DNA from 2 places in the Stenotrophomonas sp. YJH_SMC_65 genome. Region 2 is predicted to be linked to the other one. Evidence: riboswitches for the same ligand, from Rfam matches in the RefSeq annotation. Region 2 holds a riboswitch; the other holds the start of a gene.
What was found. Region 2 has a riboswitch for thiamine pyrophosphate ahead of AC5P7A_RS11345 (TonB-dependent receptor). Riboswitches for the same ligand answer to the same signal wherever they lie in the genome.
Positions count from the first base shown of each region.

Region 1: linked by a shared signal. The riboswitch ahead of thiC (phosphomethylpyrimidine synthase ThiC) and the one ahead of AC5P7A_RS11345 (TonB-dependent receptor) in region 2 are both predicted to bind thiamine pyrophosphate.

Region 1 is NZ_JCAFSR010000006.1:291,335-298,952, reverse strand. It holds gene AC5P7A_RS13640 (BCCT family transporter) at 374-1,951, opposite strand; TPP riboswitch at 2,217-2,318, shown strand; gene thiC (phosphomethylpyrimidine synthase ThiC) at 2,401-4,245, shown strand; gene AC5P7A_RS13630 (ion channel) at 4,339-5,010, shown strand; gene AC5P7A_RS13625 (winged helix-turn-helix domain-containing protein) at 5,270-7,594, shown strand.
Region 2 is NZ_JCAFSR010000005.1:198,447-206,064, forward strand. It holds gene AC5P7A_RS11340 (phosphotransferase enzyme family protein) at 1-1,089, shown strand, start outside; TPP riboswitch at 1,188-1,283, shown strand; gene AC5P7A_RS11345 (TonB-dependent receptor) at 1,354-3,543, shown strand; gene pnuC (nicotinamide riboside transporter PnuC) at 3,552-4,121, shown strand; gene AC5P7A_RS11355 (hypothetical protein) at 4,226-4,642, opposite strand; gene AC5P7A_RS11360 (hypothetical protein) at 4,762-5,106, opposite strand; gene AC5P7A_RS11365 (Dyp-type peroxidase) at 5,137-6,111, opposite strand; gene AC5P7A_RS11370 (VOC family protein) at 6,235-6,603, opposite strand; gene AC5P7A_RS11375 (helix-turn-helix transcriptional regulator) at 6,672-7,439, opposite strand; gene AC5P7A_RS11380 (OmpO family porin) at 7,567-7,618, opposite strand, start outside.

The sequences.
Region 1 (7,618 bases), on a different contig from region 2:
GTTTCCGTGTCCGTCACCGCAGGAAGGGAAAAAGAAGAGCAAGAGCAAAGGCAACGGCAACAGCCGCGGGCTTTGGGTTGGGGTCGGATCCGTTTTCCGCAGGAAAACGGATCCGACCCCTTCTTGTTTTCCGATACACATCTTCCACGCAAAGCGTGGAAAACCAACCGTCACCGAAAATCTGTCGGGCGTGGGGCGGTGTGGGTGGGCAGGACCGTTGGCGCTATGGATGGCGCCATCGAGCCCCCAAGGATGGGTTTACGGCGTGTCCTGCCCACCCACACCGCCCCGCCAAACCCTCAGCATCCCAAAGCCGGTTTAGACGTTGCCGTTGCTTGAAAAAAGCAGTGCAGCCGCAGGCTGCAAAACATCCTCAATCCGAATCCTGCGCGCGCGCCGCTTCGGCCTGGGTCTCCTCCTGCGCCGCCATCTCGCGCGCGATCCACGCATCGATCATGTGCCGCTGGCGCTGCGCCTGCCGCCGCTCACGCGTGTACTCCTGGTCGAGCACGCGGTACAGCGACACCATCACCAGCACCATCAGCAGCGCGAATGGCAACGCCGCAATCGTGATCATGCCCTGCAGTGCATCCAGGCCACCGGCCAGCAGCAAGGCCGCTGCGATCAACGCCACCGCGATGCCCCAGGCCAGCTTGCGCTTCAACGGAGGATCGCCTGCTTCGTCAGTGGACATGCTGGCCAGCACCAGTACCGCCGAGTCGGCCGAGGTCACGAAGAAGATCATCAGCAGTACCAGTGCGATGCACGACAGCAGCAGCGGCAGCGGCATGCTGTCGAACAGCGTGAACAGCACGGTCTCGTAGCCATTGCCCAGCGCCTGCACCAGGTCGGCATGGCCGAAGATCTGTGCCCACAGCGCGGTGCCGCCGAATACGGCGAACCAGAAGAAGCCCAGCAGCGTCGGCGCGAGCACTACGCCGATCACGAACTCGCGCACGCTGCGGCCGCGCGAGATGCGTGCGATGAACGACCCCACGAACGGTGCCCACGAGATCCACCAGGCCCAGTAGAAGATTGTCCAGTCCGCCACCCAGGTGCTGCCGGAGAACGGTGACATGCGCAGGCTCATCGTCACCAGCTGGTTGAGGTAGGAGCCCAGCGTGGTGGTGAAGGTATCGAAGATGAAGCCGGTCGGCCCCAGCACCAGCAGGATGGCGGCCAGCAGGGCAGCCAACGCCAGGTTGAAATTGGACAGCCACTTCACACCTCGCTCCACGCCACTGGCGGTGGACGCCATGTACAGCACGAAGGCGACGGCAATGATGGTCATCTGCACTGCGACGGTAGCCTGCACGCTGAAGACGCGCTCGATGCCGGCGGCGATCTGGATGGTGCCGAAGCCCAGCGTAGTCGCGACACCGATCGCGGTGGCGACCACTGCAGCGATGTTGACCGCCCTACCGATCCAGCCGCGATGGTGGCGGCCGATGATCGGCTGCAGCATGTCGCTGACCAGGCCGCGGCCGTTGCGGTTGAACTGGAACCAGGCCATTGCCAGCCCGATCAGCGCATAGATGGCCCACGGGTGCAGGCCCCAGTGGAAGAATGCATAGCGCATCGAGGCGCGTGCCGCATCCAGGCTCTGCGGAGCAAGCCCTTCCGGTGGCTTGCTGAAGTGCGAAATGGGCTCGGCGGCGCCCCAGAACACCAGGCCGATGCCCATGCCGGCGGCGAACAGCATCGACATCCAGCTGGCTCGCGAGAACTCGGGCTCGGCGTCTTCGCCACCGATGCGCAGGTTGCCGAAGCGACCGAAAGCCAGGTACATCAGGAACACCAGGGCCAGGAATACCACCAGCAGGTACAGCCAGCCGACGCTGCGGATGACTTCTGCCAGCATCGACTGCACCACGGCATTGAAGGGGCCTGGTGCAATACCGGCAAGCAGCACCAGCAGGAGAACCAGTGCAATGGAAACGCGAAACACCATGAAGGAGCTTCTCCGATCAAGGGATTGAGGGGAGCGAGCAGAGCTTGCAGCGAAGGACCGGCGGCATGCAGCGCGAACCGGGCAGGGGCCGCGTCGGCGGCGAAGGACGCATCGGTCGCTGGAGGGCGACGGACGTGCACGTTACTGAACGCGACGTCATGGTTCTGTTAACGAACAACGATCCGGATCAGATCCGCTTTCCACAGGAAAGCGGATCTGACCGCGGGGGCAACTCCCGGAGCGGGCGGTCTATGCTCTAATGCACGCCAAGAAGCGGGGGTACCGCGGCCATGTGGCCACGGTTGAGACAGTCCCTTGGAACCTGATCCGGCTCATACCGGCGTAGGGAAGCTTTGCAGTGCAGCCGTGCCCGGACACCGCCCAAGGACCGTCCGTGCGCGGTCGCAGTGCGCCGCCGCTTCGTCCCTGACCTTCCTGGACGATGCCCGATGAACGCACAGCTCTCCGCCCTGCAGCAACAGGCCCAGCAACTCTCCGAATCCGTGACCCGGCCCATTCCCGGCTCGCGCAAGATCCACGTACCCGGTTCGCGTCCGGATCTGCAGGTGCCGATGCGCGAGATCGCGTTGACCCGCACGCCGACGCTGTTCGGCGGCGAGGAGAATGCACCGGTCACGGTCTACGATACGTCGGGCCCGTACACCGATCCGGACGCGCGTATCGATCTGTCCGCGGGCCTGCCGGCGCTGCGTCGTGGCTGGGTGGAGGAGCGCGGCGATACCGAACAGCTCGACGGCCTGAGTTCGTCGTTCGGCCGCGACCGCGAGCACGATCCGAAGCTCGATGCTGTGCGCTTCCCCACACGCAGCCTGCCGCGACGTGCACGTGCAGGCGCGAACGTCACCCAGATGCACTATGCGCGCCGCGGCATCATCACGCCGGAAATGGAATTCGTCGCCATCCGCGAAAACCAGCGGCTGGACGCGATCCGCGATGCCGGCCTGCTGCAGCAGCACCCGGGCGAGGCGTTCGGCGCCTCGATCCAGAAGATCATCACGCCGGAGTTCGTGCGCGATGAAATCGCGCGCGGCCGCGCGGTGCTGCCCAACAACATCAACCATCCGGAAAGCGAGCCGATGATCATCGGCCGCAACTTCCTGACCAAGATCAACGCCAACATCGGCAACAGCGCGGTGTCCTCGGGCATTGCCGAAGAGGTGGAGAAACTGGTGTGGGCGATCCGCTGGGGTGGTGACACCGTGATGGACCTGTCCACCGGCAAGCACATCCACGAAACCCGCGAGTGGATCATCCGCAACTCGCCGGTGGCGATCGGTACCGTGCCGATCTACCAGGCGCTGGAGAAGGTCGACGGCCGCGCCGAAGCGCTCACCTGGGAGATCTTCCGCGACACGCTGATCGAGCAGGCCGAGCAGGGCGTGGACTACTTCACCATCCACGCCGGCGTGCTGCTGCGCTACGTGCCGCTCACCGCCAAGCGCGTGACCGGGATCGTCAGCCGTGGTGGTTCGATCATGGCCAAGTGGTGCCTGGCGCACCACAGGGAGAATTTCCTCTACACGCACTTCGAAGACATCTGCGAAATCATGAAGGCCTATGACGTGACCTTCTCGCTGGGTGACGGCCTGCGCCCGGGCTGCATCGCCGATGCCAACGACGCGGCGCAGTTCGGTGAGCTGGAGACGCTGGGTGAGCTCACCAAGATCGCCTGGAAGCATGATGTGCAGACCATGATCGAAGGCCCCGGCCACGTGCCGATGCAGCTGATCAAGGAGAACATGGACAAGCAGCTGCGTGAATGCGGCGAAGCGCCGTTCTACACGCTGGGGCCGCTGACCACCGACATCGCGCCGGGCTACGACCACATCACCAGCGCGATCGGTGCGGCGATGATCGGTTGGTTCGGCACGGCGATGCTCTGCTACGTGACGCCGAAGGAACACCTCGGCCTGCCCAATCGCCAGGACGTGCGTGACGGCATCATGGCCTACCGCATCGCCGCGCATGCGGCCGACCTGGCCAAGGGCCATCCGGGCGCGCAGGTACGCGACAACGCACTGAGCAAGGCGCGCTTCGAGTTCCGCTGGGAAGACCAGTTCCACCTTGGCCTGGATCCGGAGAAGGCCAGGGAGTTCCATGACGAAACGCTGCCGAAGGATGCGCACAAGCTGTCGCACTTCTGCTCGATGTGCGGCCCGCACTTCTGTTCGATGAAGATCACCCAGGATGTGCGTGACTACGCCGAGGCCGGCATGAAGGAGAAGTCGGAGGAGTTCCGCGCCGCGGGTGCCGAGGTCTACCACCAGGGGTGATGCGCAGACGGTGGTGCCGGCCCGCGGCCGGCACTACCGCTCATCACGCCGCTCCCGGCTATCCTCCGCCCATCATCCCGGGGAAAGGACACCATGCCTGTTGCCATGACCACCCGTTGGCTGGCCATTGCCCGCCGGCATCCTTCGGCCTGGTTGCTGGGCGCGCAGCTGCTGGCGGTGCTGCTGTATCCCGCGCTGGATGACACCGCCGCCGGCCGCGCGGCACTGGGCATGTTCGGCATGGCGGTACTCGGCTTGGCGCTGTGGGTGGTCCAGCGCAGCCCGCTGGGCACCTGGCTGGCGCTTTTGCTGGCCATTCCCTCGGTGGTGTTCTCATTGGCAGGCGCATTGCTCGAGCGCACCGCATTGCTGACCACCGCGCAGGTGCTGGAGAGCCTGCTGTACTTCTACACGGCTGGCGCCCTGATTGCCTACATGCTCCAGGACCACAAGGTCACCCGCGACGAACTGTTCGCAGCAGGCGCAACCTTCACCCTGCTGGCGTGGGCGTTCGCCTTCGCGTTCGCGGTGTGCCAGCAGTGGTATCCGGGCAGTTTCCAGGGCACCGGCGGGCAGGCGCAGCGCAGTTGGATGGAGCTGCTTTATCTCAGCTTCAGCTTGCTGTCTGGAGTCGGCTTGAGTGATGTCGTGCCGCTTCATCCACAGGCACGAGCACTGGTCATGCTGGAGCAGTTTTCCGGCGTGATGTACGTGGCTTTGGTGGTTTCGCGGCTGGTCGGATTGACCATGCTGCGGCGCATGTGAAAATGAACGCCAGATAAAAATTTCGCGCCCAAGAGGGCGCGAATGATGTCGCGAATTATGTGAATGCGTCGGCGAGAGAGAGCCTGATGTCGACCACGCGATAGGCGAGGTAACTTGCATAGGCTAGTATTCGCGCGCTCGATTGTTTTTGCGGTATGCGCCGATGCTTTGTGCGGAGTCTGGCTTTTCGCTGTTCCCAGGACGGGACCGTAACGAAGGCAAACACTGCCCGGGACCTGTCTCTACTGTGTAGCAGAAAATGAACAGCAGCGAAATACAGCCACCCGTGTCCGATCGGATACGGATAGGAGAGTGCATCGTCACTCTGTCCTCGCGCGAAGTCGAGGTCGTCGGTGCGCGTCGTCCGCGCCGGCTGACGCCGAAGGCGCTGGGCGTGCTGCGCGTGCTGCTGCGGCAGCCGGGCCGTGTGGTCACCCGCGACGAGTTGTTCGCCGAGGTGTGGCCGGACACGCTGCCGACCAACGATGTGCTGACCCAGGCCGTTACCCAGCTGCGCAAGGCGTTCAGCAACGACGACGACAGCGGCCAGGCCTACATCGAGACCATTGCCAAGACCGGCTATCGGCTTCTGGTACCGGTACAGGCGCTGGACGATGCGGAGCCGTCGGCTGCGGGCTTGCCTGACGACGAAGGTGTGGACGTGCAGCCCGCACTCGCCGCCGCTGCGGTGCTGCCCGCGCGCGCGCAGGAATCGCGCCGCCGCTGGCGCCATGTCCGCCGCCGCGTGCTGCTGGCGCTGGGCGTGTTGATGCTGGCCACGCTGCTGGTGATGACCACGCTGCTGCTGCGCCGCGCACCGGCCAGCAGTTCGCCGGTGGAGGCCGCCGTGGAGAACGGCACGCGGGTGATCGGCAGCCCCCAGCGTCCCTATCGGTTGATCACCGCAACCAGCGGCTTTGAAACCTATCCCACGCTGTCACCGGATGGTTCGCTGGTGGCCTATGAAGGCGCCAACGAAGATGGCAACGGCGGTGGTGCGATCAAGGTACAGACCTCCGGCAACGCGCCGGCGCGCCAGTTGCTGGCGCCGCCGGCCGGTGCCGTCGATCGATTCCCGAACTGGTCGCCGGATGGTCGCGAAATTGCCTTCGCACGGTTCTCCGCCGACGGTGGCTGCCAGGTGCTGATCGCCAGCGCAACCGGTGGCGCCCTGCGCCAGGCCACGCGCTGCGATGGCACCGAGCTGCTCAGCTTCGACTGGACGCCCGATGGTCGCGGCCTGGTGTTCGGCAGCATGGTCGGGCGCTACGCGCACCGTGGCATCCGCGTGCTGGACCTGGCCAGTGGTCAGTGGCGCGCGCTGGCGTACAGCGTCGACCAGGACGACTTCGACTACGCACCGCGCTACTCGCCCGATGGGCAATGGCTGGTGTTCGTGCGCAATCCGCAGCTGGGCGATCTGTGGCGGGTGCCGGCCGCGGGCGGTAAGCCCGAGCAGCTGACCAACGAGGCGGCAGAGCTGCGCGGATGGGCCTGGCTGGACGATGGCCGCACCATCGTGTTCGGTCGCCGCGTCGACAGCGAGGCGCGGCTCTATTATCTGGACGTCGAGCGGCACACGCTGCGCGATGCCGGCCTGGATGATGCGCAGTGGCCCGCCGTGTCGCGACGTGGCGGGATGCTGGCCTTCGTCCACCGGCGCGCGCAGTTCGGCGTGTTCAAGGTGCCGGTGCAGGGCAGCGGCGCGCCCGAACGCCTGTTTGCATCCAGTGGCCGCGATGGGCAGCCGATGGCAGCGCCGGATGGCCGCCAGCTGGTCTTCACCTCGGATCGCTCCGGCAGCTTCGCCCTGTGGTGGGCGGACATGCAGCGGCCGGATTCGCTGCGCCCCATTGAAGGGCTGCGGCCGGAAGCGCGGCAGGCACCGGACTGGTCGGCCGACAGCCGCCAGCTGCTCGTGGTCGGCCGCGACGCGCATGGGCGCACGGTGGTCTACGAGATCGCGCCACGCGATGAACGCCTGCAACCTTTGCCGGTCCCGGCCGAACAGCCGCTGCAGGCCCTGTATGGCGCGTCGCCGGAGCAGTTGTTTGTGGTCGAGCGCGATGCCGACCAGCGCACCCGGTTGAGTCTGTTCGACCGCAGCACCCAGCCCTGGCGCCGGTTGGCCAGCATCGAAGGGGTGTCGCAGGCGCGCTTCGACCGCAGCAGTGGCCGCGTGTTGTTCACCCGCCTGGCCGCAGGTGGCCTGTGGTCGGCCGACGCCGCGTTGTCGTCGGGCAGCGTGCAGCAGATCAGCGATGACCGGCCCAGCCGCTGGCGATACCGGGCCTGGACCGTGGCCGGCAACACTGGCGTCGGTTACCTCGGCACTTCGAGCACGTGTGGCACCACCTTCGTGCGCATCCTGCCCGGCCGCGCGGAGCCGGAACGCTGCCTGGATGCGGAACGGCTCAGCGCCGGCAACGGACTCAGCGCCAGCGCTGACGGGCGTGACCTGTTCGTGGCGATGGCGGTCAGCGATGGTGCCGACATCGGTGTGATGCGGTTGCCCGAACGCCCCCCCGCGCTGTTCCCGGCGTTCTCCAAGTTATTGTTTTTCAGTGGAAATGGGCCTTCGTAATTTCTTCGTCTGGATCTCGTCGCG
Region 2 (7,618 bases):
AACGACGAGGTCGCTGCCGACTGGCCACCGATCAGCGCGGCGGACATCGCGTGGCTGAGTACGCGTTACCCGCAGCTGGGCGGGCACAGCCAACCGCGCTGGCACAGCCCGCGGCCGCTGTCTGCCGCCGCCATCGTCAATGGCACGCGCGCACCGGTATTCATCAAGCGCCACCACCACAGCGTGCGCAGCGCGGCCTGTCTGGAAGAAGAACACCACTTCATCGCCCATCTCGCCGCCGCCGGCGTGCCAGTGGTGCAGGTGCTGCCGGCCACCGATGGCCACACTGCGGTCGAACACGGCGAATGGACGTTTGAACTGCACGATGTCGGCGTGGGCGACGACCTGTATCGCGACGCGGTGTCGTGGTCGCTGTTGACCGATGTCGCGCAGGCCCGCGAAGCAGGGCGCACGCTCGCACAGCTGCACCGTGCCGCCGCCAGCTACCACGCGCCCCAGCGCAGCACCCATCTGCTGGTGGCGCGCGACGACCTGATCCGTGCCGACGATCCGATCGCCGCCATCAAGGCAGGACTGGATGAACGTCCCGGGCTGGCACGCTATCTCGCGCGCATTCCATGGGAAGCACAGCTGCAGCGCGACGTGCTGCCGTGGCACGCCGGCCTGGCCGAGCGCCTGCGCGCCGAGCCCCGGCTGTGGGCGCACAACGACTGGCATGTCTCCAACCTGCTGTGGCGCAACGGCGAGGTCAGCACCGTGCTGGATTTCGGCCTGGCGTCGCCCACCAGCGCGCTGTTCGACCTCGCCACCGCGATCGAGCGCAACGCAGTGGCGTGGCTGGAACTGGAGCGCGGCATGGAGGCGGTGCGCATCGATATCGCGCTGGCCCTGCTCGACGGCTACCGCGAGGTGCTGCCGTTGTCGGCGGCACGCGTGCACCTGCTGGCCGACCTGCTGCCAATGGTCCATTTCGACTTCGCACTGTCCGAAGTGGAGTACTTCGAAGGTGTCACCCGCTCAACCGCGAATGCCGACGTGGCCTGGCAGCCCTTCATGCTGGGCCATCCGGCGTGGTTCCACAGCGCGCCGGGGCGGGCACTGCTGCAGGCCCTGCACGCCGTCGCGTGATCCGGTTGACGCAGCGTTGCGGTCAGATCCCTTTCCGCAGGAAAGGGATCTGACCCCGGCTGGCGCTCGCAAATCCGTACCATTTGTAGTGAAATGGTCACCTGAAGCGGGGGTGCCTGGATCTGCCAGGCTGAGAGAGTCCCTTGGAACCTGATCCGGTTTGCACCGGCGTAGGGAGCTTTGAGCCGCAGCCACACCCCCATCATGGGCCGGTGCACCTGCGCGCCGTCGCTTCGTCTCCCTTGTTGTCCGAAGACGAACCGAATGAACCGCTGCCTGCGCCCCACCCTGCTCTCACTCGCCCTCTGCGCCGCGCTGCCGCTGCATGCCAGCGAGGCCGAGGCCACCACCGATGCGGCTGCCACTGGTGCCGAACGCTCGCCGACCGAACTGGCGGCGGTGCGCGTGGAGGCCGGCAAGCCGAAGGCCGATACCTCGCGCGTGAATGCCTTCGGCGGCGGTTCGTGGAAGGACACGCCGGCTTCGGTGAACGTGCTCGAGCGCGACTATCTCGAACGTCGCCAGGTACGTTCGCTGTCCGAGCTGGCCAGCAACGATGCCTCGCTGGGTGATGCGTATGCACCTGTGGGCTACTACCAGAACATCGCCATCCGCGGCTTCGCGCTGGACGCCGCCACCGGCTACCGCTTCAACGGGCTGTCCATCGCCGGCGAGCAACGCTTGGCGCTGGAGAACGTGCAGTCGGTCGAGATCCTCAAGGGTGAAGCCGGCCTGGCGGCAGGGGTGATGGCGCCGGGCGGGATCATCAACTACATCGGCAAGCGCCCGGCTGAAGTACGCACCGCCACGCTCGGCACCGATTCGGAAGGCTCACGCTACGTCGCCGTCGATGTCGGCCACTGGATCACCCCGCGTTTCGGCCTGCGCCTGAATGCCGCATGGGACTCCAGCAATTCCTACGTCGCGCACGCCGATGGCCGCCGCAACTTCTACTCGCTGGCCGCCGACTGGCTGATCGGCGAGCGCGGCAAGCTGGAAGTGGATGCCAACTACCAGACCAGCTCGCAGCGCTCGGTGTCCGGCTACCAGCTGCTGGGCGCGCGTGACCTGCCGCGCGGTGTCGACCGCGAGCACCTGCTCGGCTACCAGCCGTGGCAGCGCCCGGTGGATATCGCCAGCACCAACATCACCGCGCTGCATACCTACGACTTCAACGATGCCTGGCAGTCGCGCGTCTCGGTCGGCCACAGCCGCTCGGTGATCGATGACAACGTCGCCTTCGCCTACGGCTGCTACTACGCCGTGCAGTGCGCCGATGGCAGCGTGCCAGGCAACTACTTCGCGCCCAACGGCGACTACGATGTCTACGACTACCGCAGCCCGGACGACACCCGCCGCAACCAGCAGGCCCGTGCCGAGCTGCGTGGCCACTTCGAGACCGGCAGCGTCGGCCATCAGCTGACCCTCGGTGCCGACTACTTCCGCCGCACCGTGGACAAGCGCCCGAGCGTCAACGAGTACGTCGGCACCAGCAACATCCACGACCCGCAGGTGCCCGTGTTCGCGCCGTCGCCGAAGATGCCCGGCCCCTCCGCACGACGCCTGGACAGCCGCCAGACCGCGTTCTTCGCGCTGGACCGGATGAGCTTTGGCGATGACTGGCAGTGGTTGGCCGGTGGCCGCTTCGTGCGCCTGGACGAGCGTGCCTACGACAAGCGTGGCGTTCCGCAGCGGCACAGCCGCCTGTCGCGGTTCCTGCCGCAGACCGCGGTGGTGTGGAAGGCCACCGATCAGCTCAACGCCTATGCCAGCTACGTGCGCGGCATTTCGCTGGGACAGGAAGCGCCGTTCTGGACCAGCAATGCCGACACTTTCCTGCCGTCGGTGCAGTCGCGGCAGCTGGAAGTGGGCGTGAAGTACGTGCCGGTCGAAGCACTGACCTTGGGCGCGGCGGTGTTCCGCATCTCGCAGCCGTACCAGTACGCCAGGCCCGACAGCAGCGACGTCGGCTACACCTTCGTCGAGGAAGGCACGCAGACCCACACCGGCCTGGAGCTGACCGCCAACGGCCAGCTGACCGACACACTGCAGATCGTGGCCAGCGCCAGCGTGCTGCAGGCGCGCGCGCGCGACACCGGCACGCCGGCCTATGAAGGCCATCAGCTGGTGAACGTGCCGAAGGTACGCGCCAGCGTGCACATGGCCTACGCGCTGCCGTTCGTGCAGGGCCTGGACGTGACCGGTGGCTGGCGCTATGCCGGTGCCAACGTGGCACGCGCCGACGGTGGCGTGCGCGCGCCGGACTACTCGGTGTTCGATGCCGGCCTGCGCTTCCAGCATCGCCTGCACGAACGCGCGGTGACCTGGAACCTGTCGGTGGACAACGTATTCAACCGCTTCTACTGGCGCGATACCGGCAGCAGCGGCGGTGACTACTACCTGTTCCCCGGTGCACCGCGACAGGCCCGCCTGTCGGTGACGTTCGCGCTGTGAGCGGCGTGATGCTCGAGTGGACCGCCGCGCTGTGCAGCATCCTCGGCGTCTGGCTGATGGCCAGGCGCCGGCTGTCGGCATGGCCGGTGGGCCTGCTGTCGGTGGCGCTGTATGGCCTGGTGTTCGCCGAGGCCAAGCTGTACTCGGACACCCTGCTGCAGGTCGCCTTCGGTGGCTTCCTGGTCTATGGCTGGCTCAACTGGCGGCAGCACGCCGCCGATGAGGGCAGCATCCGCATCGTGCCACTGGCACGCGGCACGCTGCTGCGCGACCTGGCCTTCGGCCTGTGCGGTGGCGTGGCGCTGGGTGCGGCCATGCACACCTTCACCGATGCCGCGCTGCCCTGGCTGGACGCGATGCTGACCGCGCTGAGCCTGGTCGGCCAGTGGTGGCAGGCACGCCGCCACGTGGCCTGCTGGTGGGTGTGGATCGCGGTGGACGTGGTCTATGTGGGTGCGTACCTGTTCAAGTCGCTGCACGTGACCGCGGCACTGTACGTGTTCTTCCTCGGCCTGGCCGTGTTCGGGCTGCGCGCGTGGAGCGCCGCCGCGCGTGAACCGCAGGTGGCAACGCGATAGAGCCACGCCATGCGTGGCCGGGCTACCGGTAGTCGCCAACCTGGGTTGGCGCGCCTGCCGACCAAGGTCGGCATCTACCCACCACATCCACGCATGGCATGGATCTACTTCGGCTCCAGCAACAGGCCCAATCGCATCGGTTGGCGCATGTCGGCCGGCGGTGCCGCCTGCAACGGCGCGGCCTGCAGCGTCGCGCGCAGGTCGGCGTCGACCTGGGCATCGCCCAGGCTGTCGAATTCCAGTTTCGAAATACGGCCATCCGCCGCGATCCACACGCTCACCGGCAGCGGTGCCGGTGTGTCAGGGTGCGCCTGCAACCACGCCAGCACACGCTGCGCCTGCGGGTCCTGTTCCTGCTGCAGGCGCTGCTGCAGCTGGCCACCCACGGCGGCGGCGTAGGCCATCCAGTGCGCAGGGGCTTCCTGCGCGGAAACGCTGGCACTCCCCAGTGCCAACGCGCCGAACACCGCAGCCAGACGCCGCCACCAGCGGCGTAGGCCGGTCCTGTTTGCTGACACCATCGCCTGCCTCCTGCACTCCCATCCAGCGCGCCATGGTCGGCGCCATAGATGACAGGCGGATGGCGGCCGGTGATGGCCCGGCGCTTCGAGCTTGCCCGATTGCGAGGGATTGCCTTCGATCAGTCCAGACAAGCCTTCAGATCATCACGTGTCCAGCCGGTGAGGCCTGCACCCTTCCAGTAGCGTGCAGACGTACCAGCCGGGACAGAGGCAAGCTCGACAATGGCAATCACCCCATGGTTCACAGGGTTGTCGATGACAATGCGCTGCCCGGATTCGGTGGGCAGCACGCGCACGACCTTGTTGCGTTGTGTCCATGTCTGGGACAGGCAAACGGTGACCTGCTGTACCGATTTCGAAGAACCAAATGACTCGGGCGTTTGTTCAAGCAGACCAGGTGCTGTCGAGCAGCCGGCGATGCCCATGAACAATGCCGCCAGGAATGGGGCTCTCAAGACAGACATACGTCCTCCAGATGCATACGCGTGCGTTGATCACTCGCCCAGGTCGGCCAGCACCTTGCGCGAGGGTGCGAAGAAGGTCACGCCGGTGGTGGCGGTGGAGAAATCAAGGATGCGGTCATGCAGCGGTGCGGGATTGCCGATGAACATGCGCTCGAGCATCTTCTCGATCACCCACAGGCGGCGGGTGTAACCGATGAAGTAGGTACCGTACTCGCCACGGCCCGGGTTGGCGAACGGCATGTTGTCGCGCAGGATCTCGTGCTCGCCGTCGGCGTCTTCGATGGTGCACAGGGTCTTGTGCGACTTCTGCGCATCCGCCGGCGCGTCATCCAGCTCGATGTTGTCGTGCTTGGTGCGGCCGATGATCGCCTCCTGCGCCTCGGTCTTCTGCGCGCGCCACGCATCGAGATTGTGCAGGTACTTCTGCACCACCACGTAACTGCCGCCGGCATGTTCCGGGTCTTCCCCACCCACGATCGTGGCTTCCGGCAGCGACAGCCCCTCCGGGTTGGCGGTGCCATCGACGAAGTCGAGCAGGTCGCGGCCATCGAAATAGCGGAAGCCGGCCACGTCATCGACCGCTTCGACCGCATCGCCGAAGGCCATCAGCAGGTTGCGCTCGAAGGCCACGATCAGGTCCATGGTGCGTGCGCGGATGTGGTACAGCAGGTCACCGGGCGTGGACACGGCGGTGTGGGTCGCGCCCTTGATCTCGCGGAACGGCTTCAGCTCGCGTGGCGGCGTGGAGCCTACCAGCGGCTGCCACACGCGATGGCCGATGGCCACGTTGCAGGTGAAGGTGCGCTCGATCTCGCGGATGGCGGTGTTCTTGATCAGATCGTCGGTACTGGCCAGCACCTCGCGCGCCTTGGCGATCGACGCCTCGTCATCCTTCACCTTCAGCACCAGGAACGCCGCCGAATGGGTGAGCGGCGCAGTGATCTGCTGCGGCTCGTTGTCGAGCGTGTGGTTGACGGCGGTGATCGGTGCGGGCTGGGAGTTCACGGCGGTTCCTGCTGGCTTGAGGCGGACGCATCGCGTGTGGCGATGTGCGGGCGATCATAGCGGAACCGCCTGACCGGGGACGGAGCGGTTCTCGTTCCGTCCACCGGCGAAGGTACGAAGACTTCAGTCCACATCACTCCAGACCGCCAGCTCGTAGCCGTCCAGATCGCGGAAGTGGAAGCGGCGGCCGCCGGGGAAGGCGAACACCGCCTGCACCACCTCGCCACCGGCGGCGACCACGCGCTGCTGTGCGTCGGCCAGGTCCGCGCAGTACAGGATCACCAGCGGACCGCCGTGCGCATGCACCGCTGCGTCGGCCACGAAGCCACCTTTCAGGCGGCCGTCGTCGAACTCGGTATAGGCCGGACCATAGTCGGTGAAGCGCCAGCCAAACACCTCACCGTAGAAGCGCTTGCTGCGTGCGATGCTGGCGACGGCGAATTCGATGTTGTCGATGCGGCGTTCGGCTTCGTGGGTAGCTTCGTAGCTCATGAGGTTGCTCCGTGATTGGAACCCCAGCTTCGGTCAGCGCGGCACGGCGGTCTTGAACAAAACGGCCATCATTGTCCCCACTCCAGGCGCAGCTCGCTGGCGGTCATGCCAGTCAGCTCGCGCGCCTCGCGGCTGAGATGGGCCTGGTCGGCATAGCCGGCATCAGCGGCCAGCATCGCCAACGAATGCTGTGGCAGCGCGCGACTCTGGCGCAGGAAACGTTGCAGCCGCAGGATCCGCTCCAGCGTCTTGGCGCCGTAGCCGAACTGCGACTGGCTGAAACGCCGCAGGCTGCGCGGGCTCAGGCCCAACTGCGCCGCCAGCGTATCCAGCGTGGCATTACCCGCGGCGAGCGCTTGGAACAGGACATGGGCGCGCTGCGCCGGCGTATCGAGCGCGGCCGCACCCATGTGCTGTTGCAGGCAGTGCGCCATTCGCTGCAGGCGCTGTGCAGGCGCGGTGTCGCCGATGGAGGCCGCCGCCTCGTTCGCCCACGCGCCCTTCAGATCAGCCAGTGGCACGGCCTGGCCGGTGATCCCGGCCAAAGGCAGGCCCAGCGCGGCCAATGCCTGGCCGGGGCGGAAGCGTGCGCCCAGCACCTGCGCACCGGGTGCCAGCGCCGGGTGCGCGGCCACACGGTCCGGGCCGACGACGAACAGCGCACCGTCGCGCCAGAGGATATCCACGCAGCCATCGGGCAATACGGTGATGTGCCCATCGGCATCGGCAGGAAGCTGGCTCTGCCACAGCTGGCCAAAGTGGCCGCGCAGCGGCGCAGGCGTCAGATGTTCCTGGTAGGTCGTGCCGGTGCCTGCAAGAGAGGAAGGGTCGCCCATGCCGCATTGTGGCGCCACGGGGCCCATAAAAGTGAAGCCCGGCGCGAGGCCGGGCTTCGGTTGGCGTGTGGGAGAGAGAGAGAGAGAGTCACACGCCAGCACAACACGCACTAACGACAGGCGTTTGTTACCAGGTGAAGCGCGGGCCCACGAACCACTCGCGGTCGCCGGCCTTGGCC